Regions from separate parts of the Pseudomonas lundensis genome, predicted to be linked through region 1. Evidence: riboswitches for the same ligand, from Rfam matches in the RefSeq annotation. Region 1 holds a riboswitch; each other region holds the start of a gene.

Evidence for each region. Region 1 has a riboswitch for cobalamin ahead of cobO (cob(I)yrinic acid a,c-diamide adenosyltransferase). Riboswitches for the same ligand answer to the same signal wherever they lie in the genome.
Region 2: linked by a shared signal. The riboswitch ahead of cobW (cobalamin biosynthesis protein CobW) and the one ahead of cobO (cob(I)yrinic acid a,c-diamide adenosyltransferase) in region 1 are both predicted to bind cobalamin.
Region 3: linked by a shared signal. The riboswitch ahead of IF654_RS12350 (CbtB domain-containing protein) and the one ahead of cobO (cob(I)yrinic acid a,c-diamide adenosyltransferase) in region 1 are both predicted to bind cobalamin.

What each region holds. Positions count from the first base shown of each region.
Region 1 covers NZ_CP062158.2:1,354,094-1,361,892, reverse strand. The annotation lists gene cobD (threonine-phosphate decarboxylase CobD) at 1-684, opposite strand, end outside; gene cbiB (adenosylcobinamide-phosphate synthase CbiB) at 677-1,585, opposite strand; gene bluB (5,6-dimethylbenzimidazole synthase) at 1,582-2,232, opposite strand; gene IF654_RS06630 (cobyrinate a,c-diamide synthase) at 2,229-3,542, opposite strand; gene cobO (cob(I)yrinic acid a,c-diamide adenosyltransferase) at 3,553-4,164, opposite strand; cobalamin riboswitch at 4,247-4,489, opposite strand; gene IF654_RS06620 (PQQ-dependent sugar dehydrogenase) at 4,614-5,921, shown strand; gene IF654_RS06615 (C40 family peptidase) at 5,997-6,536, opposite strand; gene IF654_RS06610 (C40 family peptidase) at 6,680-7,303, opposite strand; gene hda (DnaA regulatory inactivator Hda) at 7,514-7,799, opposite strand, start outside.
Region 2 covers NZ_CP062158.2:2,718,281-2,726,079, reverse strand. The annotation lists gene IF654_RS12645 (coniferyl aldehyde dehydrogenase) at 1-145, shown strand, start outside; gene IF654_RS12640 (amidase) at 188-1,768, shown strand; cobalamin riboswitch at 1,813-2,012, shown strand; gene cobW (cobalamin biosynthesis protein CobW) at 2,105-3,172, shown strand; gene cobN (cobaltochelatase subunit CobN) at 3,176-6,946, shown strand; gene IF654_RS12625 (magnesium chelatase ATPase subunit I) at 6,960-7,799, shown strand, end outside.
Region 3 covers NZ_CP062158.2:2,644,550-2,652,348, reverse strand. The annotation lists gene IF654_RS12375 (fatty acid cis/trans isomerase) at 1-340, shown strand, start outside; gene nfuA (Fe-S biogenesis protein NfuA) at 451-1,035, shown strand; gene cobM (precorrin-4 C(11)-methyltransferase) at 1,130-1,876, opposite strand; gene IF654_RS12360 (cobalamin biosynthesis protein) at 1,952-2,365, opposite strand; gene IF654_RS12355 (CbtA family protein) at 2,362-3,063, opposite strand; gene IF654_RS12350 (CbtB domain-containing protein) at 3,074-3,262, opposite strand; cobalamin riboswitch at 3,358-3,571, opposite strand; gene IF654_RS12345 (response regulator) at 3,607-3,966, opposite strand; gene IF654_RS12340 (response regulator) at 4,223-7,720, shown strand; gene IF654_RS12335 (CheR family methyltransferase) at 7,721-7,799, shown strand, end outside.

The DNA of each region.
Region 1 (7,799 bases):
CCGCGTCGGCCCGCTGACCGCCCACGGGCCGACTTGCTCCGCGAGCAACTTGAGCAGCTTGAGTTCCGCCAGTACAAAACCCAGGCGCACCCCCGCCAGCCCGAAAAACTTGCCGAACGAGCGCAGGACGATCAGGCCGGTGCGCTGGCTTTGCGGCGCCAGGCTCATCGTCGGCGTGTTGTCCATGAACGCTTCGTCGACCACCAGCCAGCCCCCGCGCTGCACCAGACGCGCATGCCAGTCCAGCAAGTGCTCGGGCGACAGGCTCAGGCCCGTCGGGTTATTGGGATTGACCACCACCAGCACGTCCAGCTTATCGAGGTAGAAATCGACTTCCTGCTCCATGATTTCGCGCACGATGTGCCCGTTGCGGCGCCAGGCTTCGGCGTGTTCGGCATAGCACGGTGACAATACCCCGACTTTGCCACTGCGGCGCAGACGCGGCAGCAACTGGATGGCACATTGCGACCCCGGCACAGGTAGCACGTTCGGGGCGCCGTAATAGCTGCACGCGGCCTGTTCAAGGCCGTCATCGGTCTCGGGCAATCGGGCCCAGGCGCGCTCGGGTATGTGCCCGATTGCAAAGGGCCAGGGCGCCAGACCGCTGGACAGGTCCAGCCAGTCAGCTTCGGCAATCCCGTAGCGCAGGGCGGCCTGACGCAAACGTCCACCGTGCTCAAGCATAGAATTCACTCCCGACACACAAAATCAGCAGCCACAGCCACACGCCACGCTGCACCAGTTGCCAGCCGCGACCGATGGAATCGGCGTCGGCAGGCAGGCCTTCCCCCAACTGTGGGCGCTCGTGCAACTCACCGTGGTAAATCGCCGGACCTCCCAACGCTACACCCAGTGCGCCTGCACCGGCAGCCATGACCGGGCCGGCGTTGGGGCTGTCCCAGAGTGGCGCCTGTTGTCGCCAGCAGCGCAATGCGGCTCGGGTTTTACCCAACACTGCGTAGGTCAGGGCCACCAGACGCGCGGGAATATAGTTAAGTACATCGTCGATACGGGCAGCGGCCCAGCCGAAACGCTCGAACCGCTCATTGCGATAGCCCCACATCGCGTCGAGGGTATTGCTCAGACGATAGAGCACCACGCCGGGAGCCCCCGCCACGGCAAACCAGAAAATCGCCGCGAACACGGCATCGCTGCCGTTTTCCAGCACCGACTCAGTGGCGGCCCGCGCCACGTCGGTCGCGTCCAGTTCGCTGGTCTGTCGACTGACCAGATAACCGACACGGGTGCGGGCTTCATCCAGGTCCTGACGGCGCAATGCATCAGCCACCGGTTGCACGTGTTCGCCCAAGCTGCGCATGCCCAGCGCGCAATACAAGGCCAGAATGTCCACCAGCCAACCGATGTAAGGCAGCCATGACAACGCCGTGGCCAGAATCGTCAACGGAATGACCGCCAGCACCCAGGCCGTGACCCCGTGACTGCGCCAGCCGCGTCCACCGGAATTGAAACGCTGTTCGATACGGTCCGCCATACGGCCAAACGCGACCAGCGGATGCCAGCGCCTGGGCTCGCCCAACAGTGCGTCCAGCGCCACCCCGGCGACGCACAGCAACGCCACACTCATGGGCTCACTCCCCAATAGTTCTCGTACACCAATTCATTGAGCGGACGCGCCTGCGCCCACCCTTCCAGCACCAGCATAGGCGCCGGGTAAAACGCTTCGACCGGCCCCAGGCACAGCACCGCCAGCGGCTTGGCCCCGACGGGCAAGCCCAGCAGGTCCGCCAGCGCTTGCGGCTCGAACAACGACACCCAGCCCATGCCCAGGCCTTCAACCCGGGCGGCCAGCCACAGGTTCTGAATGGCGCAAGACAATGACGCCATGTCCATTTCCGGCAGCGTGCGCCGACCGAAAATATGCTTCTCGCGATCGTCCATCAACGCGGCCACCAGCACTTCGGCGCAGTCGTGGATGCCTTCGACCTTAAGGGTCATGAATTCATCGGAACGCTCGCCCAGCGCCTCGGCGGTGCGCACCCGCTCCTCCTCCACCAGCGCTTGAATCTTGTCGCGCAGCTCACGGCAGGTGATGCGGATAAACCGCCACGGTTGCATCAAGCCCACGCTAGGGGCCTGATGCGCCGCTTCGAGCAGGCGCGCCAACAGTTCGGGCGCAACGGCGCCGCCGCTGAAATGGCGCATATCGCGGCGCTCGGCGATGGCGCGGTACACCGCTGCGCGCTCTTGGGGACTGAATGCGTTGTCGCTCATGGCACCTTCACAGCACACGGCGCGAACAGCGCAGCCACGGCCTTGGGATTGGACGGAAAGTAAAAGTGCACATAGGACGCTGTCAGGCGGCCTTCGCGATACACCGCTTCGGCACCGCGTCCACCATTGGGGCTCAGGCCCCGGGCAATGGGTTGCAGCTCGGTACGGGTCAGCGAATGGTGATAGGTATGACCGCGCAGTTGGCCTTCAGGCAAGTCCACGGCTTGCAACGCCAAGGCCGCCAGACGCTTTTGCATGGTTGCCTCACCCGCCAGCACCCCCACCAGCTCGGCGCGCTGGCCGTCGACATCGGTCAAGGCATCGAGCAGGTACAACATCCCGCCACACTCCGCCAGCAACGGCTTGCCTGCGGCATGATGAGCGCGGATCGCATCAAGCATCGCGTGGTTACGCGACAGCTCAAGGTGATGCAGTTCGGGGTAGCCACCCGGTAAATACAGGCTGTGCGCAGCGGGAAGCTGCGTGTCACGGATCGGTGAAAAGAACGCCAGCTCCGCGCCCATGTCCCGCAGCAAGGCCAGGCTCGCGCCGTAGGTAAAGGCGAACGCTTCATCCCGGGCCACGGCAATCCGTACGCCCGCCAGCAACGGCTCGACCGTCACCGGCGTCGGCGCGGCGAATTCAACAGCGGGTGGCAGCGCTACCTCGCAGGTGCTGGCCAGCGCGTCGGCTGCGGCATCCAGGCGGGCGTCCAGGTCATTCAACTCGCTGGCTTGCACCAGCCCCAAGTGACGGCTCGGCAACTCGATGCCGGTTTCCCGGGACAACGCGCCATACCAGCGCAAGCCTTCGGTCAGGCTGCCTTCCAGCAATTGCGCGTGACGCACCGTGCCCACCCGGTTGGCCAGCACCCCGGCAAAGGGCAGGTCCGGCTGGTACCGCGCAAGCCCCAAGGCCAGGGCACCAAAGGTCTGGGCCATGGCCGTGCCATCGATGACCCCCAGCACCGGCACCCCGAAATGACGGGCCAGATCTGCGCTGGACGGGGTGCCATCAAACAGCCCCATAACCCCTTCAATCAGGATCAGGTCAGCTTCGCCAGCGGCCTCCCACAGCAAGCGCCTGCTTTCCTCTGCGCCCACCATCCACAAATCGACCTGATACACCGGCGCACCGCTGGCGCGCTCCAGAATCATCGGGTCGAGGAAATCCGGGCCACATTTAAACACCCGCACCTTGCGCCCCTGATTGCGATGCAAACGGGCCAACGCGGCGGTAACGGTGGTCTTGCCCTGACCGGAAGCCGGCGCGGCGATCAACACCGCCGGGCAATGACGCGACTCTCTCATGCTTGAACACTCACAATTCGATGCCTTTCTGGGCTTTGATACCGGCCTGGAACGCGTGTTTGACTACGTTCATTTCCGTCACGGTGTCGGCCAGGTCAATCAGTTCAGGTTTTGCACCGCGCCCGGTGACCAGCACATGCTGCATCGGCGGGCGGGCTTGCAGGTCTGTCAGCACCTGATCCAGGTCGAGGTAGCCGTGCTTGAGCGCAATGTTCAGCTCATCGAGCACCACCAGCCCGATGGACGGATCGCGCAGCATGTCGCGGGACACTTCCCAGGCAGCCTCGGCCGCCGCGATGTCGCGCTGGCGGTCCTGGGTTTCCCAGGTGAAGCCCTCGCCCATCACGTGATAGCGCACTTGCTCCGGAAAGCGGCGGAAGAAGCGCTCTTCACCGGTGCTGTTGCGGCCCTTGATGAACTGCACCACGCCGCACTGCATGCCGTGGCCCATGGCGCGGGCCAGCATGCCGAAAGCCGAGCTGCTCTTGCCTTTGCCATTGCCGGTCAAGACCAGCAGCAGACCACATTCATTGGGTGCGCTGGCGATGCGCTCGTCCATGACGGCTTTTTTGCGCAGCATGCGCGCCTGATGACGTTCGTCGCGTTCGGGGGATTCATTCATGGCAGCTCTCCGTTGGGGCTGAAAAAAGCAAACGGGAGGCGGGGGGAGATTTAACAACAGCGACACACCGTCGCCCGCCGCGAGGTGCTGGATGGATCAGGCCGGTCTCCGGGCTCATGAGCGGGCCGCCTGCCTGGCAGCAACCCTGACCGCGCGCCTTCCCGTGTACAGACACAGTGGCACTCAGCGCGGTGTTGACTCATTTACCGTTGCGGGGGCAGCGCCGGAATCGTGAACCTGGCGCACTGCGCCCTGCCCCTCACCGGCTTCCCTGTTTCACCCTGCCAGCCCATGGCTGCAGAGCACCTGAAACAAGCGGCGAAGGTTAGAGGGTTGGGGGTGGAGCGTCAATTAAAGGAAGCGCTGACCTGCACTTCAAAACGGCATTGCCCTGAACCTTTGCACGACTAGGCTTCTCTATCACTTACACCCCACTCATGGAGATTCACATGCTTAAGCGCCAGCACGCTGTTGTCATCGTACTTGCAGCAGGGTTAGCCGCCTGTGGTGAGAGTTCGACCTTGCAAGTGGCGGATGGCACCGGCCCCTCGCCCAAGCTGCCTGAGCCCAACAAGACGCTGATTCCGACGGTCAATATCGCACCCGCCGTGGGATGGTCTCAGGGCGCCAAGCCGATTGCCGCCGAAGGGTTGCAGGTCAGCGCCTTCGCCGAGGACCTCGACCACCCGCGCTGGCTGTATGTGCTGCCCAACGGTGATGTGCTGGTGGCAGAAACCAATGCCCCGCCCAAACCGGACGACAGCAAGGGGATTCGCGGCTGGGTGATGGAAAAGGTCATGGGCAAAGCGGGCGCGGGCGTGCCAAGTGCGAACCGGATCACCCTGTTGCGCGATGCCAATCACGACGGCATCGCTGAAACCCGCAGCGTGTTTTTGCAGAACCTGAATTCGCCGTTCGGCATGGCGCTGGTCGGCAACGATCTGTATGTGGCCGACTCGGACAAGCTACTGCGCTTCCCCTATCAGGCCGGTGCCGACAGCATCAGCGCCCAGCCGACCAAAGTGGTCGATCTGCCGGGCGGCCCGCTGAACCATCACTGGACCAAAAACGTGATTGCCAGCCCCGATGGCAAAAAGCTCTACGTGACCGTTGGCTCCAACAGCAACGTGGGCGAGAACGGCATGGATAAAGAGGAAGGCCGCGCGGCGATCTGGGAAGTAGACCCGGCCACCGGCAGCCACCGGATTTTCGCGTCGGGCTTGCGCAACCCCAATGGCATGGACTGGGAACCGGCCACCGGCAAGCTCTGGACCGCCGTTAATGAACGCGACGAGATCGGCAGCGACCTTGTACCGGACTACATCACTTCGGTTAAAGACGGCGGTTTCTATGGCTGGCCCTACAGCTATTACGGCCAACACGTCGACGTCAGGGTCGACCCGCAAAACCCAGAATTGGTGGCCAAGGCCATTGCCCCCGACTTTGCCGTCGGCCCGCACACCGCGTCATTGGGGTTGAGTTTTGCCGATGGCAGCAAGTTGCCAAACTTCACCGAAGGAGCGTTTATCGGCCAGCATGGCTCTTGGAATCGCAAACCCCACAGCGGTTACAAAGTGATTTTCGTGCCGTTCGCGGATGGCAAACCAACCGGCATGCCGATGGATGTCTTGACCGGGTTCCTCAACGCGGATGAAAAAGCGATGGGCCGGCCGGTGGGCGTGGTGATCGACAAACAGGGTGATCTGCTGGTGGCCGATGATGTCGGCAACAAAGTCTGGCGCGTGTCAGCCAAGTAAGGGGCTTTCTGGTTGCCCCGATAAAAAAAAGAGAGGCTGTGCAATCACAGCCTCTCTTTTATTCAACAGTGCCGCTTATGGATTGCGGGCCAGGTGCTGCTCGGTAGGCAGTACACGCTTGGCATTCAGATAGGCTTTTTGCCAGTAGGCTTTGGACAGGCTGTCGAGCTTGACCGTACCGCCCGTGGCCGGCGCATGAACGAAGCGCCCTTCTCCCACGTAAATCCCCGCATGACTGACCTGCGTCCCGCCACTGGTGGCGAAGAACAGCAGGTCGCCGGTTTGCAGCTTGTCTTTACCCACATTCGGCGCACTCATCACGATCATCTCGCGGGTCGAGCGCGGCAACGAAATGCCAGCGGCATCGTTATAGACGTACTTGATCAGACCACTGCAATCAAAGCCCGAGTCCGGGGTATTACCGCCCCACCGATAAGGCGTGCCCACCAGCCCCAGCGCACGGAACAACACATCGGCGGCGACGGGCGAGAAGTCATCAGAGGGGTTGGCAAATACCACCGGCTTTTTGGCCACGGGGGCGGGCGGCGGGTTGCTGGCGCAAGCACTGAGCAGGGCTGCTAGAGTCAAAACTGAGAGGCGGGCCATGATTGACATAAACAGAACGTTCCTGATTCTGGATACGGCAACTCGGCCGCGAAACCTGAAACCGCGACAGGCACTACCTTCGCGGCTCAGGAATTTAACAATGCGACTGAATTCTAGCCCTTAGAGGCCAAACTTCAAGTGAAGCTTTAACTTTACTTGCGGGCTATGACGCTCGTTGGCGCCATGGCCAGTGCGCGCTTGGCTTCAATGAAGGTTTTGCTCCAGTAGGTATCGCCCAACTTGTCGATACGCACCCCGCCACTGCGACGGCTGCTGGAGTGGATGAACTGGTCGTCCCCCAAGTAGATCCCGGCATGGCTGACACGCCCGCGACCGTTGGTGCTGAAGAACAGCAGGTCACCCGGCTTGAGCTTGTTACGCGCCACCAGCGGCGCATCAACGTTGATCATTTCGCGCGTGGAACGCGGCAATTGCATGCCAGCTTCTTCGCGGAACAGATAACCGATGAAACCGCTGCAGTCGAAGCCTGCTTCCGAGGTGCCGCCAAAACGGTAACGGGTACCGATCAAGGACATGCCGCGCTCAAGAATGCTGTCCGCCAATGCTGGCAGCTCATAAGGCTTGCTGTTTTCGGAGAATTGAGCCAGTTCTTTTTCGGTCGCCAGTTCTTCCTGATAAAGAGCGGAATCCTGGGACACAGATGACTTTTGAACCTGCCGGTCGACTACTTGCTGAGACACTGGCGAGTGCGCAGCGCAACCAAATAACAGGGTAACGAGTGCGAGGGGCACGAGGGGTGCGAAGCGATTTAGCATGGGCACGACCGTGGCTTGTAGGAAAAGTAGCCGCGACTATGCCAACTATGATCCTCATTTGCAAATTCAATCGATCTAAATGTGACTCGGCAGTTTTCTCATGACATCTAAGGTTTTACACCCCTGACGATAGAATCTGCGTTCGCCACCCTGCTGGCGCGCGGTTTTTCTGGCGCCTGCCATTTGCCAGACCGGCTATAAAACGAGGGATTACCAGCCCAAAGTTTCTTTCAGAAAAGGGATGGTCAGCTTGCGCTGGGCTTGCAAAGACGCCTGATCGAGCTGCTCCAGCAGATCAAACAGCGCGCTCATGCTGCGGGTACCACGGGTGAGGATGAAGTGCCCGACTTCGTCGGTCAGGTGCAGGCCACGGCGCGAGGCGCGCAACTGCAAGGCTCGCAGCTTGTCTTCGTCAGACAGCGGTCGCATCTGGAAGATCAACGCGAGTGTCAGGCGGGATTTGAGGTCAGCCAGCTTGATCGGCAATTCTCGCGGT
Region 2 (7,799 bases), 1.4 Mb from region 1:
CGGCCGCGAGGGTTTTCTCGAATTCAGCCACATGCGCACGGTGTTCAAGGCGCCTGCCCATGATCCGCGTCGCGAGTGGGGCTTGTTGCCGCCCTATGGCGAGCACTTTTTGCCGACGATGCAATCGATGGTCACGGCCGATTGATGGTCGCGCGCTCGGCCCTGAAAACAACAATAAATTCGGAGAATGACTGTGCAAGAGACGCCTGTGCTCACTGACGAACTGCCAACCGCTGTCGGCTGGCCGCGCCGCCACGTACTCAAGGCCGGGGCCGTGGCAGTGGGGGCCGGGTTGCTGGGGCGCTTTGCCCAGGCGGCTGACAGCCCGGCGTTGTCCCAGGCCGATTATGTGCAGATGGACGCCTGGCGCATGGCGCAGGCCGTGCGTCAGGGCGAGGTCAGCCCGCAGGCATTGCTGGCAGCGGCCATGGCCCGTTGCGATGCCGTCAACCCCAGGGTCAAGGCGGTCAACCTGCGCCATGACGACTACGCGCAGGCGTTGCTCAAAGCGCGTGAGGCCAGCGCCACGTCAACCTCCGGCAGCCTGGCCGGGGTGCCGATTCTGATCAAGGACCTCAATACCTACCTGCAAGGCACGCCCACCACCCATGGCTGCCGTCTGTTCAAAGATGCCGCTGCCGCGCCGCATACCAGTACCCTGATTGCCCGTTATCAAGCCGCGGGGGCGGTGCCGTTCGGCAAGACCACCTGCCCGGAGTTCGGCTTGACCACGACCACCGAATCCCTGCTGTGGGGGCAAACCTGCAACCCGTGGAATCTGGCCATGAGTGCCGGGGGGTCCTCCGGCGGTGCGGCCGCAGCCGTGGCGGCCGGGATTGTGCCCGTCGCCCATGCCACGGACGGTGGCGGTTCAATTCGCATCCCGGCCTCTTATTGCGGGCTGGTGGGCCTCAAGCCGGGCCGTTACCGTACGCCCAGCGGCCCCGGCAAGTTCGAAGGCTGGTTCGGGGCCAGCGTCGGCAATGTGGTATCGCGAAATGTGCGGGACATGGCGCTGTTTCTGGATGCCGGGCAGGGCCATGAAGCCGGGAGCCCGTATTGGACCAAACCGCTGGCACGGCCCTACGTGGACGAGTTGCAGGCCGCGCCGGGACGTTTGCGCGTGGGGCTGGTGCGCGAATCGCTGACCGGTGCGCCGCTGGACCCTGAAGTGGCGCGGGTACTCGACGCGACCGCTCAGCGGTTGTCGGCGCTGGGGCACGACGTGGAGCCTGTGCGTTTGCAGGTCGATCCGCGGCAATTGTTTGGAGCCCATGGCGCGGTGATCGGTGACGCGCTGTTGACCTTGGTGCGTGACCGTGAGCAAGCGCTGGGCCGCAGTGCCACGCCTGAGGACCTGGAACGCATTACGCAAGTGGTGTTGGGCAACGCGCAAAAAGTCACGGGCGAAGCGTTGTATCGCGCTCGCCAGTCGTTTGAGTCGATTGGCGGCTACATGGAAGACCAGTTCCGCCAGCTCGACGTGATCCTGTCCCCGGTCACGGCCAACGTCACCCCGAAACTGGGGCTGCTGAGCCTCGACCAGCCTTGGGACAGTTACGCCCACAACGCCATGGGCAGCGCCGGGTTTACCGTGCTGGCCAATGTCAGCGGGCAGCCCGCCATCTCGCTGCCCGTGGGCATGAGTGACACCGGCATGCCGATTGGCATGATGCTCACCGCCCCGATGGGCGGGGAAGATGTGCTGCTGCGCCTGAGTGCGCAGCTGGAACAGGCGCACCCGTGGGCCAAATTGCCGACCCTTTGATCCACCCGCCCGCGTCTTGACATTGACCTGTTACAACGCACTGCGTAGCCTTGCGCGTTCGAGGTTCTTCGCCACGCGAAGCTAAGAAGGGAACGCGGTATGCCGCGGCTGCCCCCGCAACTGTAAACGGTCAATTGCCTTGCAAGGCCACTGCTCCAGGGAGCGGGAAGGCGCAAGGAAAGACGCAGCCCTCCGGCTGCTGTCAGCCGTAAGCCAGGAGACCTGCCTCGTGAGCGTTTTTTACTTCAACCGGGCGGGGTGATCCGGTGGCGAATACGGCCGTGCAGCGTGTGCGGCCTCGTCCCGTATGCCCGCCGCTTTGCCAAAGGGCATCCGATGAAAACACTGGCCAAAACCCCCGTCACCATCGTCACCGGCTTCCTCGGTTCGGGCAAAACCACCTTGCTGCGTCACATGCTGGACAACGCGCAGGGCCGTCGCATTGCCGTTATCGTTAATGAGTTCGGCGAGCTGGGCATTGATGGCGAAATCCTCAAGCAGTGCTCTATCGGGTGTACCGAAGAAGAAGCCAATGGCCGCGTGTATGAACTGGCCAACGGCTGCCTGTGCTGCACCGTTCAGGAAGAGTTCTTCCCGGTGATGCGCGAGTTGGTGGCGCGCCGTGGCGACATCGACCACATCCTGATCGAAACCTCCGGCCTGGCGCTGCCAAAGCCGCTGGTCCAAGCCTTTCAGTGGCCTGAAATCCGCAGCGCCTGCACCGTAGACGCCGTGATTACTGTGGTCGATAGCCCGGCCGTGGCCGCGGGCACCTTTGCCGCGTTCCCGGACCAGGTGGATGCCCAGCGCAAACTCGACCCGAACCTGGACCACGAATCGCCGCTGCATGAGCTGTTCGCCGACCAACTGGCCAGCGCCGACCTGGTCATTCTCAATAAAGCCGACCTGATCAGCCCTGAAGACCTCGCCAAGGTGCGTCTGGAAGTGGCAGAAGAACTGCCGCCTGCGGTCAAAGTCATCGAAGCCAGCAGCGGCCGTTTGCCGCTCGACGTGTTGCTGGGGCTGGGTAACGGCTCGGAAGCGCACATCGACAGCCGCCACAGCCATCACGATCATCACCATGAAGGCGATGACCATGACGACCACGATCACGACGCGTTCGACTCCATCTCCATTGAGCTGCCCCAGGCCGAAGAGCGCGTGCTGCTCGAAGCCCTGACGCAGTTGGTGATCCGCCACGGCATTCTGCGGGTCAAGGGTTTCGCCGCGATTCCGGGCAAACCGATGCGCCTGTTGATTCAGGGTGTGGGCACCCGTTTTGACAAACATTTCGACCGTGCCTGGGCGGCGGATGAAAACCGCGTCACCCGGTTGGTACTGATTGGTCAGGACCTGGACGCCGCGCTGCTGGAATCCACCCTGCGCACTGCGCTGAGCGCTTAAGCCATGCATTTGCTCAGGACCCAGCCCGGTGGCTTTGTATCGGACGACAACATTGCCGACCTGGGGCAAACCCCCGCCGAGCTGGTGATCCTGTGCAGCGGCGACTCCAGCCTGGCTTTGCTGGCCGAAGCGGCGCAGCAATTGCCCGACGATTACCCGAGCCTGCGTCTGGCTAATCCGATGCAGGTTCAGAATCATGCCTCGGTCGACCTGTATGTCGACCAGGTGCTGCAACACGCCAAGGTCATTCTGCTGTCGTTGCATGGCGGGATTGGCTATTGGCGCTATGGCATCGAACAACTGATGCAATTGGCCGAGCGCGGCGTGACCCTGATCCTGGTGCCCGGCGACGATCGTCCCGACCCTGAACTCAGCGCGCTGAGCACCGTGCCGGCCGAACAGGCCGAACGGTTGTGGCACTTTTTGCGTCAGGGCGGGCGGCACAACGCGCTGCAACTGTTCAACTGCCTCGCAGGCCAATGGCTGGGGCGCGCTTACCCCTGGGGCGAGCCGCAGGCCCTGCCGCGTACCGCGATTTATCACCCGGTACACGCCAGCCCGCAGCTCAGCGACTGGCAGGCCCAATGGCAGCCCGATTTTCCCGTGGCCGCGTTGCTGTTTTATCGCTCGCATTTGCAAGCGGCCAACACCGGCTTTGTGGATGTGTTTTGCCAGCGCCTGCAAGCGGCCGGGATCAATCCGTTACCGATTGCCGTGGCCAGCCTCAAGGAACCGGGGTGTCTGGCGGTGGTGCAAGACCTGCTCGATGAGGTGGACGCCGGGGTCATTCTCAACACCACCGGCTTCGCCCAGTCCAGCCCGGAGGCACCGCACGTGCGGCCGTTCCGGCGCAACATCCCGGTGATTCAGGCGATTTGCGCCCAGGACAACGAACCCGGCTGGCGTGACAGTGAACAAGGGCTGGGCCCCCGAGATCTGGCAATGCACATTGCGCTGCCGGAGCTGGACGGGCGCATCATCAGCCGCCCCATCAGCTTCAAGGATCTGGCCTGGCGCAGTGAGCGCAGCCAGTCGGATGTGGTGTGTTATCGCGCTCAGCCCGAGCGCATGGACTTTGTCGCACAACTGGCGCGCCGCTGGGTTGAGCTGGCCCGCGTGCCGAACCCGCACAAGCGCATCGCGTTGATCCTTGCCAATTACCCGACCCGTGACGGGCGCATCGGCAACGGGGTCGGGCTGGACACCCCGGCCGCGGCGTTGAATATCCTGCGGGCTTTGAAGCAACAGGGTTATCCGCTGGACGCCGAACTGCCAGCGTCCGGCACGGCGTTGATTCAAGCGCTGCTGGGCGGCGTGAGCAATGACCTGGAAAGCCTTGACCTGCGCCCTTGCCACCAAAGCCTGGGGCTGGACGAGTACGCCGAGCAGTTCCGTGCGTTGCCGCACGCCAACCAGCAGGCAGTGCTGGCGCGGTGGGGGCGGCCGGAAAATGACCCGATGTTTCGCGACGGCCGGCTGATGATCGCTGGCCTGCGCTTTGGCCTGACTTTTGTCGGCATTCAACCCGCCCGTGGTTATCAGGTGGACGCCAGCGCGGTGTACCACGACCCGGATCTGGTGCCGCCCCATGGCTATCTGGCGTTTTACTTCTGGTTGCGCCACACCTACGGTGCGCATGCCGTGGTGCACGTGGGCAAGCACGGCAATCTGGAGTGGTTGCCGGGCAAAGGCGTGGGGCTGTCTGATGAGTGCTGGCCCGATGCGTTGCTGGGCCCGCTGCCCAATGTCTACCCGTTCATCGTCAACGATCCGGGTGAAGGCGCGCAGGCCAAGCGCCGGACCCAGGCGGTGATTATCGACCACCTCATGCCGCCGTTGACTCGCGCCGAAACCTATGGCCCGCTGCGCGACCTTGAACTGCTGGCGGACGAGTATTACGAAGCGCAGTTGCTGGACCCGCGCCGGGCGCGCGAATTGCAGCGCGACATTCTCAAACTGGTGCGTGAAACCCATATCGACCGCGAACTGGAGCTGGACGAACAGCTCGACAGCGACGCGGATGCGGCCATCTGGCTGCCGCGACTGGACACCTACCTGTGCGACTTGAAAGAGTCGCAAATACGCGACGGGCTGCATATTTTTGGCGAATCGCCCACAGGCCGTTTACGCATTGACACGCTGCTGGCGCTGTTGCGCATCCCCCGGGGCGACGGGCGCGGTGCGCAGTCCAGTGTGCTACGGGCACTGTCCAAGGCTTTCGGTCTGGGTTTTGACCCGCTTGACTGTGCGTTGGCCGAACCCTGGACCGCGCGGCGCCCGGCGCCTCTGTCGGCGGTCAGCGATGCCCTGTGGCGCACGGCCGGCGACACCCGCGAGCGCCTTGAACTGTATGCCGCCGGGCTGATCGAGCAGGCGCTGGACGGCACCTTGTCCTTGCCGCCAGACGATCAATGGGCCGAGGTGCGGAGCATGTTTGACGCCTTGCTGCAGGAGGTTGCACCACGGCTCGACGCCTGCGGCCCCGCCGAGATGCAGGGCTTGCTCGACGCGCTCAACGGCCGCTTCGTGCCTGCCGGGCCCAGCGGGGCGCCGAGTCGCGGACGGCTGGATGTGTTGCCCACCGGGCGCAACTTTTTCTCGGTGGATGTGCGCAATCTGCCGACAACCACGGCGTGGCGCATCGGCTTTCAATCGGCCAACCTGATCCTCGAACGCCACTTGCAGGACCACGGCGATCACCTGCGTCAGCTGGGTTTATCGGTGTGGGGCACGGCCACCATGCGTACTGGCGGTGACGACATCGCTCAAGCCATGGCGCTGATGGGCGTGCGCCCGGTGTGGGCCACCGGCAGTCAGCGCGTCGACGACTTTGAAATCCTCCCGGTGAGCCTGCTGGATCGGCCGCGCGTGGATGTCACGCTGCGGGTGTCGGGGTTCTTCCGCGATGCATTCGCCAACCTCATCCGCCTGTTCGATGCGGCCGTGCAAGCGGTGGCAGCACTGGACGAACCGGATGACCTGAACCCGCTGGCGGCCAGGGTGCGCAACGAGCGTCAACAGCTCGAGCGTGAGGGGCTGAGCCCGGAACTGGCGGCCCGCCAGGCAGGCTGGCGGGTGTTCGGTACCAAGCCCGGCGCTTATGGCGCCGGGGTACAGAACGCCATTGACGGGCGTTTGTGGCAGAGCCGCGATGATCTGGCCGAGGTCTATTTAAATTGGGGCGGGTATGCCTACGGCGAGGCCGATGAAGGCACGGCGGCCCGCGGCCCGTTCGCCCAGCGCCTGAGCCAGTTGCAAGCGGTGGTGCAGAACCAGGACAACCGCGAGCACGACGTACTCGACTCCAACGACTATTACCAATTCCAGGGGGGCATGCTCGCGGCCGTCGAAAGCCTGAGCGGCGGGCAGGTCGCCAGTTACCACGGCGATCATAGCCAGCCGGATCTGCCGAAGATTCGTACCCTGAAGGAAGAACTGAACCGGGTGGTCCGTTCCCGTGCGGCGAATCCGAAGTGGATTGAGGGCGTCAAGCGACATGGCTATAAAGGCGCGTTTGAAATGGCCGCGACCCTGGACAACCTGTTCGCGTTCGACGCCACCACGCACCTGATCGACGACCATCAATATGCCTTGCTGGCCGACGCCTATTTGCTGGACCCGGACACCCGGCAATTTGTGCAGCAACACAACCCCCATGCCTTGCGCGACATGACTGAGCGGCTGCTGGAAGCCCAGCAACGCGGCTTGTGGAGCGAGCCCGGCGAGTACCGGGATGCACTGGAAAACCTGCTGCTGGACATTGAAGAAGACTGATGTGGACACTGACATGACTGATACCCCTCACTTCCCGCTGTCTGCGGTCGTGGGCGCCGAGGACTTGAAACTGGCGCTGTGCCTGACGGCAATCGACCCGAAAATCGGCGGGGTGTTGATTGAAGGCCCGCGCGGCATGGCCAAGTCCACCCTGGCACGCGGGCTGGCGGATGTGCTTGCCAGCGGTCAATTTGTCACCTTGCCACTGGGCGCCACCGAAGAACGGCTGGTGGGCACGCTCGATCTGGACGCGGCTCTGGGGCAGGGCAAGGCGCAGTTTTCGCCGGGCGTACTGGCCAAGGCGGATGGCGGCGTGCTGTACGTCGACGAAGTCAACCTGCTGGCCGACCATCTGGTCGACGTGCTGCTGGACGTGGCCGCCAGTGGCGTCAACGTCGTGGAGCGCGACGGTATTTCCCACCGGCACCCGGCCCGGTTTGTTTTGATAGGCACCATGAACCCTGAAGAGGGTGAGCTGCGTCCGCAATTGCTCGACCGCTTCGGTCTCAACGTCGCCATGAGCGGCCAGCCAGCGCCTGCCGAGCGCGGCGAAATCATTCGTCGGCGTCTGGACTTTGATGCCGATCCACACGGGTTCTGCGCGCACTGGCGCGCCAGTCAGGAGGCCTTGCGCGCGCGTTGTCAGCACGCCCGTGAGTTGCTGGGTGCTATTGCGCTGGATGATGCCTCGCTGACGATCATCACTGAACGCTGCTTTGCAGCGGGCGTGGACGGCCTGCGCGCGGATCTGGTCTGGCTGCGTGCCGCCCGGGCCCATGCCGCGTGGCGTGGCGCCGTCAGTATCGAGGTGCAGGACATCGACGCCGTGGCCGAATTTGCCCTGCGCCACCGT
Region 3 (7,799 bases), 1.3 Mb from region 1:
CAGCCTGTTGCACAACCGCGCGCATACCAACGTGGCCTTTATGCTGGGCGAGGAATACCGCCTGCAGCCGGGGCTGGACACGCTGACCATTTACCCGGGCGTGCTCAGCAGTTACCCGAACTTTATGTTCAACATTCCGGCCGATGAGGTAGAGGCTTTTGTCGAGGCGATGGAGGCGAGCCAGGATCAAACCGCGTTTGAGGCCATCGTCCAGCGCTGGGGAATTCGCCGCAGCCACCCGCAGTTTTGGCAGTACTTCCATGACATTGGCGAATACATTAACCAAACCGACCCTGTAGAGGCGGGCGTGCTGGACATGAACCGCTACGAGAACCTGTAAAGGTCATTTGTTTCACCCACGTGGGGTGCGGCTTTCCTGACAAAAATACTAGGACTTTGTCAGGCGCGCCGATTGGCGTAAACTGCGCCCCATGTCTGCGAGGAGATTCCATGAGCGCCATAACGATTACCGACGCCGCACACGATTACCTGGCTGATCTGCTGTCCAAGCAGAACACCTCGGGTATCGGCATCCGCGTGTTTATCACCCAGCCCGGCACCCAGTACGCTGAAACCTGTATTGCGTATTGCAAGCCTGGTGAAGAAAAACCAGAAGATACCGCGCTGGGCCTGAAAAGCTTCACCGCCTGGATCGACGCGGTCAGCGAGCCGTTTCTTGAAGACGCCGTTGTGGATTACGCGACCGATCGCATGGGCGGGCAACTGACCATCAAGGCGCCTAACGCCAAAGTGCCCATGGTCAACGCCGACAGCCCGATCAACGAGCGCATCAATTACTACCTGCAAACCGAGATCAATCCCGGTCTGGCCAGTCACGGCGGTCAGGTCAGCTTGATCGAAGTGGTAGAAGACGGCATTGCGGTCCTCAAGTTCGGCGGTGGCTGCCAGGGTTGCGGTCAGGCCGACGTGACCTTGCGTGAAGGGATCGAGCGCACCTTGTTGGAGCGTATTCCCGAGCTCAAAGGCGTGCGTGACGTGACCGACCACTCGCAGAAAGAAAACGCCTACTACTGAGTCATCAGTCCCAAGGTGTTCGCTGCGCGTTCTATAAAAAAACGGTGCCCCGTGAGCACCGTTTTTTTATGCCTGCCGATTGGGCCAAAGACCGCTACGGGCGATACAGATGTGCGTGACCAGCGCGGTACAGCGACGATTCGCTGAAGCTGTCGTTGGCCAGCACGCGACCGACCAGGATCAACGCCGTGCGTCTGAACCCTTTGGCCTGAACCTTCTCGACAATGTCAGCCAGGGTGCCGGTGGCGGCGTCTTGATCCGGCCAACTGGCACGGTGGATGACGGCTATCGGGCAATCGCTGCCGTAGTGGGGTGTCAGTTCGTCCACGATCGAGGCAAGGTTCTTGACCCCCAAATGAATGGCCATGGTCGCTTGATGACGGGCCAGACTGGCCAGTTCTTCGCCTGCGGGCATCACGGTCTTTTCCGCGTAGCGGGTCAGGATCACCGTTTGCGAAATATCAGGCAGGGTCAGCTCCGCTTCGAGCAGGGCGGCGCACGCGGCGGTCGCCGTGACCCCGGGGATGATCTCAAACGCAATGCCCCGCGCCCGCAGGCAGCGGATTTGCTCACCGATGGCGCCATACAGGCTAGGGTCGCCGGAATGGACGCGGGCCACGTCCTGACCTTGAGCGTCGGCCGACTGGATCAGCTCGATGATTTGCTCCAGATGCAATGGGGCGCTGTTGATCACCTGCTCGGCCTGATGACCCTCCAGCACGGCGGCGGGCACCAGTGAGCCAGCGTAGATGATGACGGGGCAGCTGCGGATCAGACGCTGGCCTTTGACGGTGATCAGCTCTGGATCGCCGGGGCCGGCACCGATGAAATACACAGTCATGGCAGTCTCTTGAACGATGCGAAATAGAGCGCCGCTTGAACAGCGCTCATAGTGAGGCGGCGAAGTATCGCCTGATTATTGCCGGGTCGCTAACGCAAACGTCGCGTTATGCGAAGTCTGGCGCGTGACCCGCAGCGTCGCGCGGTCCCCGGTCAAGCACTCGCAGAGCGCCAGTGCCGCACTTTCAGCCACCCCGAAACAGCCGGTGTGGGCGAACGAGACGGGGGACCGGTGACTGAGCCGGGGGGCAAACGCGGCGAGCTGTTGTGCGCTGAAGACGTGCAAAGGCCGTTTCAACTGCTGCGCCAGCTGGATCAGGCCGGGTTCGTTGCGCTTGCCATCAATACTGGCCAAGGCCCGGACCTCGCTGAGCGTGATCCCGGCATGACTCAGAGACGCCTGGATCAGCGTCAACAGTTCTTCAGCGCTGCAACCGCGTCGACAGCCCAGCCCCACCACGAAGGTGGGGGCGGTGGGCGCGGCGGTCATGCAGCGTACTGGCCATCAGCTTTACGTCGGAACAACCACGCGCTGATCACCCCCAGTGCCAGCCAAAACACCACATTGGTCAATTGCGAAGCCACTTTGAATTGGGTTTCGAGGGCTTGCGGGGCTAGGCTTGAGTGAACCACAGGCTGGGGTGCGCCCAGGACATGGGGGATGACCAGAATCACCACCCCGAGCACTTTCAGTGCCCAATGTTTGCCAAACACCACCAAGGCAATGGCCACGGCAGTGGACGCTGCGGTGCTCACCCACCAGACCTGACGTTGCAGCAAATCCGCCGCAGCGGTGCCCGGCAGCTCGGGCGGCAGGCCCAGCGTCGGCGCCAGGCAAAACGTGGCATACCCCGCCAATCCCCAGAGCACACCCTGAGAGGTGCGGGTCGGGCTGCGCAGTGTGTACAGGCCTGCGAGCATCAAGGCAAACCCCACAGCGACCACCAAGTTGCCGCCGGTGGTGGACAACACGCGCTGCCAGCCATCCTCCGGCTCCCAGGCCTCAGCGTCATGGGTATGGGCAGCCATGTGGGTGTCAGTGTGTGTATGCGCGGGCGTCTCGGCCGGCTTTTCGAAGGTTTCAGCTTCGAGAATCAGCGGCGTCACCCACAGGCTTTGCAGCACGGTCAGCAACAGGGCGGCCAGCAAGCCCGTAAAACCGGCAGTTTGAGCAATGCGCTTAATCATGGCCGGGGTCTCAATGGCAGGGGAAGGCTGAACTGTGACGGGTGTCGTGCGCGGCATTGTGTACCGCGTCAATGTGAGAAAAGCCCGCGAAGTAAACCAGAAACGCTCCCAGCACGGCAACGCCGACAGCCGCAACGATGCGCTGGCTTTGGGTGGACGTGGACGTTGCAGACTGCGTACGGCTGGTGCTGATGGACATGGCGCTTCCCTCGGGTCAGACAGCGGGGGAGAAGCGCAAGAAAACCCCGCGAACGAAGCTCGCAGGGTTCAACAGCGCCCGCCCACCGCGGGTTTGTCAATGGATGTGAACAGGCCGGTCTCCGGGCTCACGAGGGGTTCAAATCATTGAACCGCTGAACATCGCCTTCCCATGCCTGGGCACAGTGGTTGTGATGTTCCGCTCGCTTACCGTTGCGGGGGCAGCACCGGACTGATCAAGGCGATGAGCGCCTGACGCACCGGTTTCCCGTTTCACCCTGTGAAGGGCACCTGATACAAGATGTGTAGGAGAGCATGGCAGCGGGGGAGGCGTCAATTCACGTGTCAGGAAAGGATGCTCTTGACCTTGTCGCGTAACTGATCAATTGAAAAGGGCTTGCCGATAACGAAGGCGTTGTCAGGCTTAGCCAGGCTTTCGGCATACCCGCTGGCAAACAGCACCGGTAACGTGGGCCGCAAGAGCAGTGCCTGCTCAGCCAGTTCACGGCCGTCCATGATCGGGAGACCGACATCGGTCATGAGCAGATCAATGACCAGTTCGGTGTTCTTGATGAACGTCAGTGCTTCTTCGCCGCCATCTGCCTCCAGCACATTGAATTCCAATTCTTCCAGCACATCCACGATCAGCATGCGAACAATGGCATCGTCTTCTACAACGAGGATGGTGGAGGGTGTTGCAGGCATAGTGGGTATCCCGAAAAGTGGTGAGCGCGGTGAAGCCAAAACGTATCGACTTGCCTTATGAGTAAGCCGTATCCCCGGACAAGTTCCCGCTGTTGTACGAAAAATACCTTCGCACAAGGTCTGCAAGGATAGCTGTATGTAGTCTCTGAGTCCGTACTTGAGTACGAATTTGTACTGTTTATCGTAAGAAAATAGATTAATTGCTCGATAATCCGGCAAACTTGCTGTTTTTTAACACTGTTCACGGGCCAGAAAAATGAATGCACCAGCATCGGTTGATGAGCGTAGCTTTCGCAAACTCCTGAGTCGCAACGTCGGTTTGCCCTTGGGTGTGGGCGTGCTCAGCGCCGTTTTGTTTGTGGTGATGATCAGCTATTTGCTGTCGGTCATTCAGTGGCTGCAACACACTGACCGCGTGATCAGTAACGCGAATGAGGCCATCAAGCTCACCGTTGACCTTGAAACCGGGATGCGCGGTTTCTTAATCACCGGCGACGAACATTTTCTCGACCCGTACGAAGTGGCCAAACCACAGATCACTGCGCAACTGCATGGCCTAGAAGAACTGGTCAGCGACAATCCGCAGCAGGTGGACCGCCTCAAACGTCTACAGGCCTTGCAAAACGACTGGAGCCGGTACGCTCAGGACATGATTGAGCTGCGTCGCAGCAATGGCGATTACCGTGGCGCCGTGCTATCGGGGCGCGGTAAGCGGCTGACCGATCAAGTGCGCAAGGCCTTCGACGAATTCATTGCCATGGAGCAACAGTTGCGTGTTGAGCGTAACGATGACGTGAGCCGCACCACGTTCCTGGTGATCGGCCTTTACCTGCTGTTTGTGCTGGGCCTCAGCGGTTTTCTGGCCTATGTCGGACGCCGCGATCTGGTCAATCTTTCAAAGAGTTACAGCGACACCCTCGACGCACAGGTTAAAAGTGCGCAACGTCTTGAACAGCAGGCCTGGCTGCGCAACGGTCAGACCGAACTGGCTGAACAGGTGCTGGGGCGTCTGACCCTGAACATGCTGGGCCGCAATATTCTGCAGTTTTGCGCGCAGTACTTGGGTTCGGTGGTCGCGGCCGTTTATGTGCGTGAAGACCACGGTGGCCTCAAGCGGGTGGCCAGTTACGGCTTCTCCCGCGAGCAGGAGCTACAGGACCAACTGATTCACAACGACGAAGGCATTGTCGGGCAGGCGGCGCAGCAAGATACCTTGATTCGCCTGGACAATGTGCCCGCCGGTTACTTCAAGGTCAGCTCAGGGCTGGGCGAAGGCAGCCCGCGCAGCGTGTTGGTCGTGCCCACCAGTGACGACGACCGGGTCAACGGCGTGATCGAACTGGGCTTCTTGCGCCCCTTGACCGAGCGTGACATTGAGTTGTTCGAGTTGATTGCCGACAACATCGGCACCTCGATTGAAGCGGCCCGCTACCGTCAGCGTTTGCAGGAAGTGCTGGCCGAAACCCAGCAGCTCAACGAAGAGTTGCAGGTGCAGCAGGAAGAGCTCAAGACCGCCAACGAAGAGCTGGAAGAGCAGTCGCGCATTCTTAAAGAGTCCCAGACCCATCTGGAAACTCAGCAGGCTGAACTCGAACAGACCAACGAGCAGTTGGCCGATCAGGCACTGGCATTGGCCGCCCAGCGCGATGCGATGGATCAGAAGAACACCGAGCTGAATCAGGCTCAAGTGCAACTGGAGGAGCGCGCTGAAGAGTTGCAGCGTTCCAGCAAATACAAGTCCGAGTTCCTGGCCAACATGTCTCACGAGCTGCGTACGCCGCTGAACAGCTCGTTGATCCTGGCCAAATTGCTGTCGGAAAACCCGCACGAGAACCTGACTGCCGAACAAGTGAAGTTTGCCGAGTCGATCTACTCGGCGGGCAATGACTTGCTCAATCTGATCAACGACATTCTGGACATCTCCAAAGTCGAAGCCGGCAAGCTTGAAGTGCGCCCGGAAAACACCAGCGTTCCGCGTCTGGTGGACGGTCTGCGAAGCATGTTCCAGCCGCTGGCCGGGGAAAAGGCACTGGATTTCCAGGTCGAGCTGCAACCGGGCACGCCGCCGATGATCTTCACGGATCGTCAGCGCCTGGAGCAGATTTTGAAAAACCTGTTATCCAACGCCATCAAGTTCACCGAAAAAGGTCAGGTCAGCCTCACCGTGTCGCGCCAACCGGGCGAGGGCATTGCCTTCACCGTGCGCGATTCGGGAATCGGCATCGCAGCCGAGCAGCAAGAGAGCATCTTCGAGGCGTTCCGTCAGGCAGACGGCACCACCAACCGCCGTTATGGCGGTACAGGTCTGGGGCTGTCGATTTCCCGTGATCTGGCCAACTTGCTGGGCGGTTCGATCAGCGTCACCAGTGAACCGGGTCAGGGCAGTATTTTCACGCTGGTCCTGCCTGAACAGTTCGTCGAACAGGATGAGCCGTACGCCCAGGCCCCAGTGGCGGAGCCGGCCAAAGCCGTGGTCGTTGCCGCGCCGCCCGCCCCGCAACCGGTGATGAATGTACCGAACGTCGAGATTCCGCGGTTCATGGATGATCGCGAGAAAGCACCGTTTACCACGCGCTGCATTCTGGTGATTGAGGACGAGCCAAACTTTGCCCGCATCCTCTTCGACCTGGCCCATGAGCTGGGCTATCACTGCCTGGTGGCTCACGGTGCCGATGAAGGCTTCAGCCTGGCGGCCGAGTTCATCCCGGATGCAATCTTGCTGGACATGCGCCTGCCCGACCATTCCGGCCTGACGGTGTTGCAGCGACTCAAGGAGCTGGCGCCGACCCGACACATTCCGGTGCACGTGATTTCTGTTGAAGACCGTGTTGAAGCGGCCATGCACATGGGCGCCGTAGGGTATGCGGTCAAACCCACCACCCGCGAAGAGCTCAAGGACGTGTTCGCACGCCTTGAAGCCAAGCTCACGCAGAAGGTCAAACGCGTATTGCTGGTCGAAGACGATGACCTGCAACGTGACAGCATTGCCCGCCTGATCGGCGACGATGACATCGAAATCACCGCCGTTGGTTACGCGCAAGAAGCTCTGGACCTGCTGCGCACCCACATCTACGACTGCATGGTCATCGACCTCAAACTGCCGGACATGCTGGGCGGCGACTTGCTCAAGCGCATGTCCACCGAAGACATCTGCTCGTTCCCGCCGGTGATTGTGTACACCGGTCGTAACCTGACCCGGGATGAAGAGGCCGAGCTGCGCAAGTACTCGCGTTCGATCATCATCAAAGGCGCCCGCTCCCCGGAACGCCTGCTCGATGAAGTGACTTTATTTCTGCACAAAGTCGAATCCCAGTTGTCCCATGAACGCCAGACCATGCTTAAGACCGCGCGTAGCCGAGACAAAGTGTTCGAAGGGCGCAAAATTTTGCTGGTCGATGACGATGTACGAAACATCTTCGCTCTAACCAGCGCGCTGGAGCATAAGGGCGCCATTGTGGTCATTGGCCGAAATGGCCATGAGGCGATTGAGCGCCTGAACGAAGAGGATGATATCGATCTGGTGCTCATGGACGTGATGATGCCCGAGATGGACGGTTACGAAGCCACTGTTGAAATTCGCAAAAACCCGCGCTGGCGCAAGCTGCCGATCATTGCTGTCACGGCCAAGGCCATGAAAGACGATCAGGAGCGCTGCCTGCAAGCCGGGTCCAATGACTACCTGGCCAAACCGATTGACCTGGATCGCCTGTTTTCGCTGATCCGGGTCTGGTTGCCCAAAATGGAACGTATTTAAGTGCCGCGAAACACCGATATTGAAATACGTCTGCTGATTGAAGCGATCTATCTCAAATACAGCTATGACTTTCGTGATT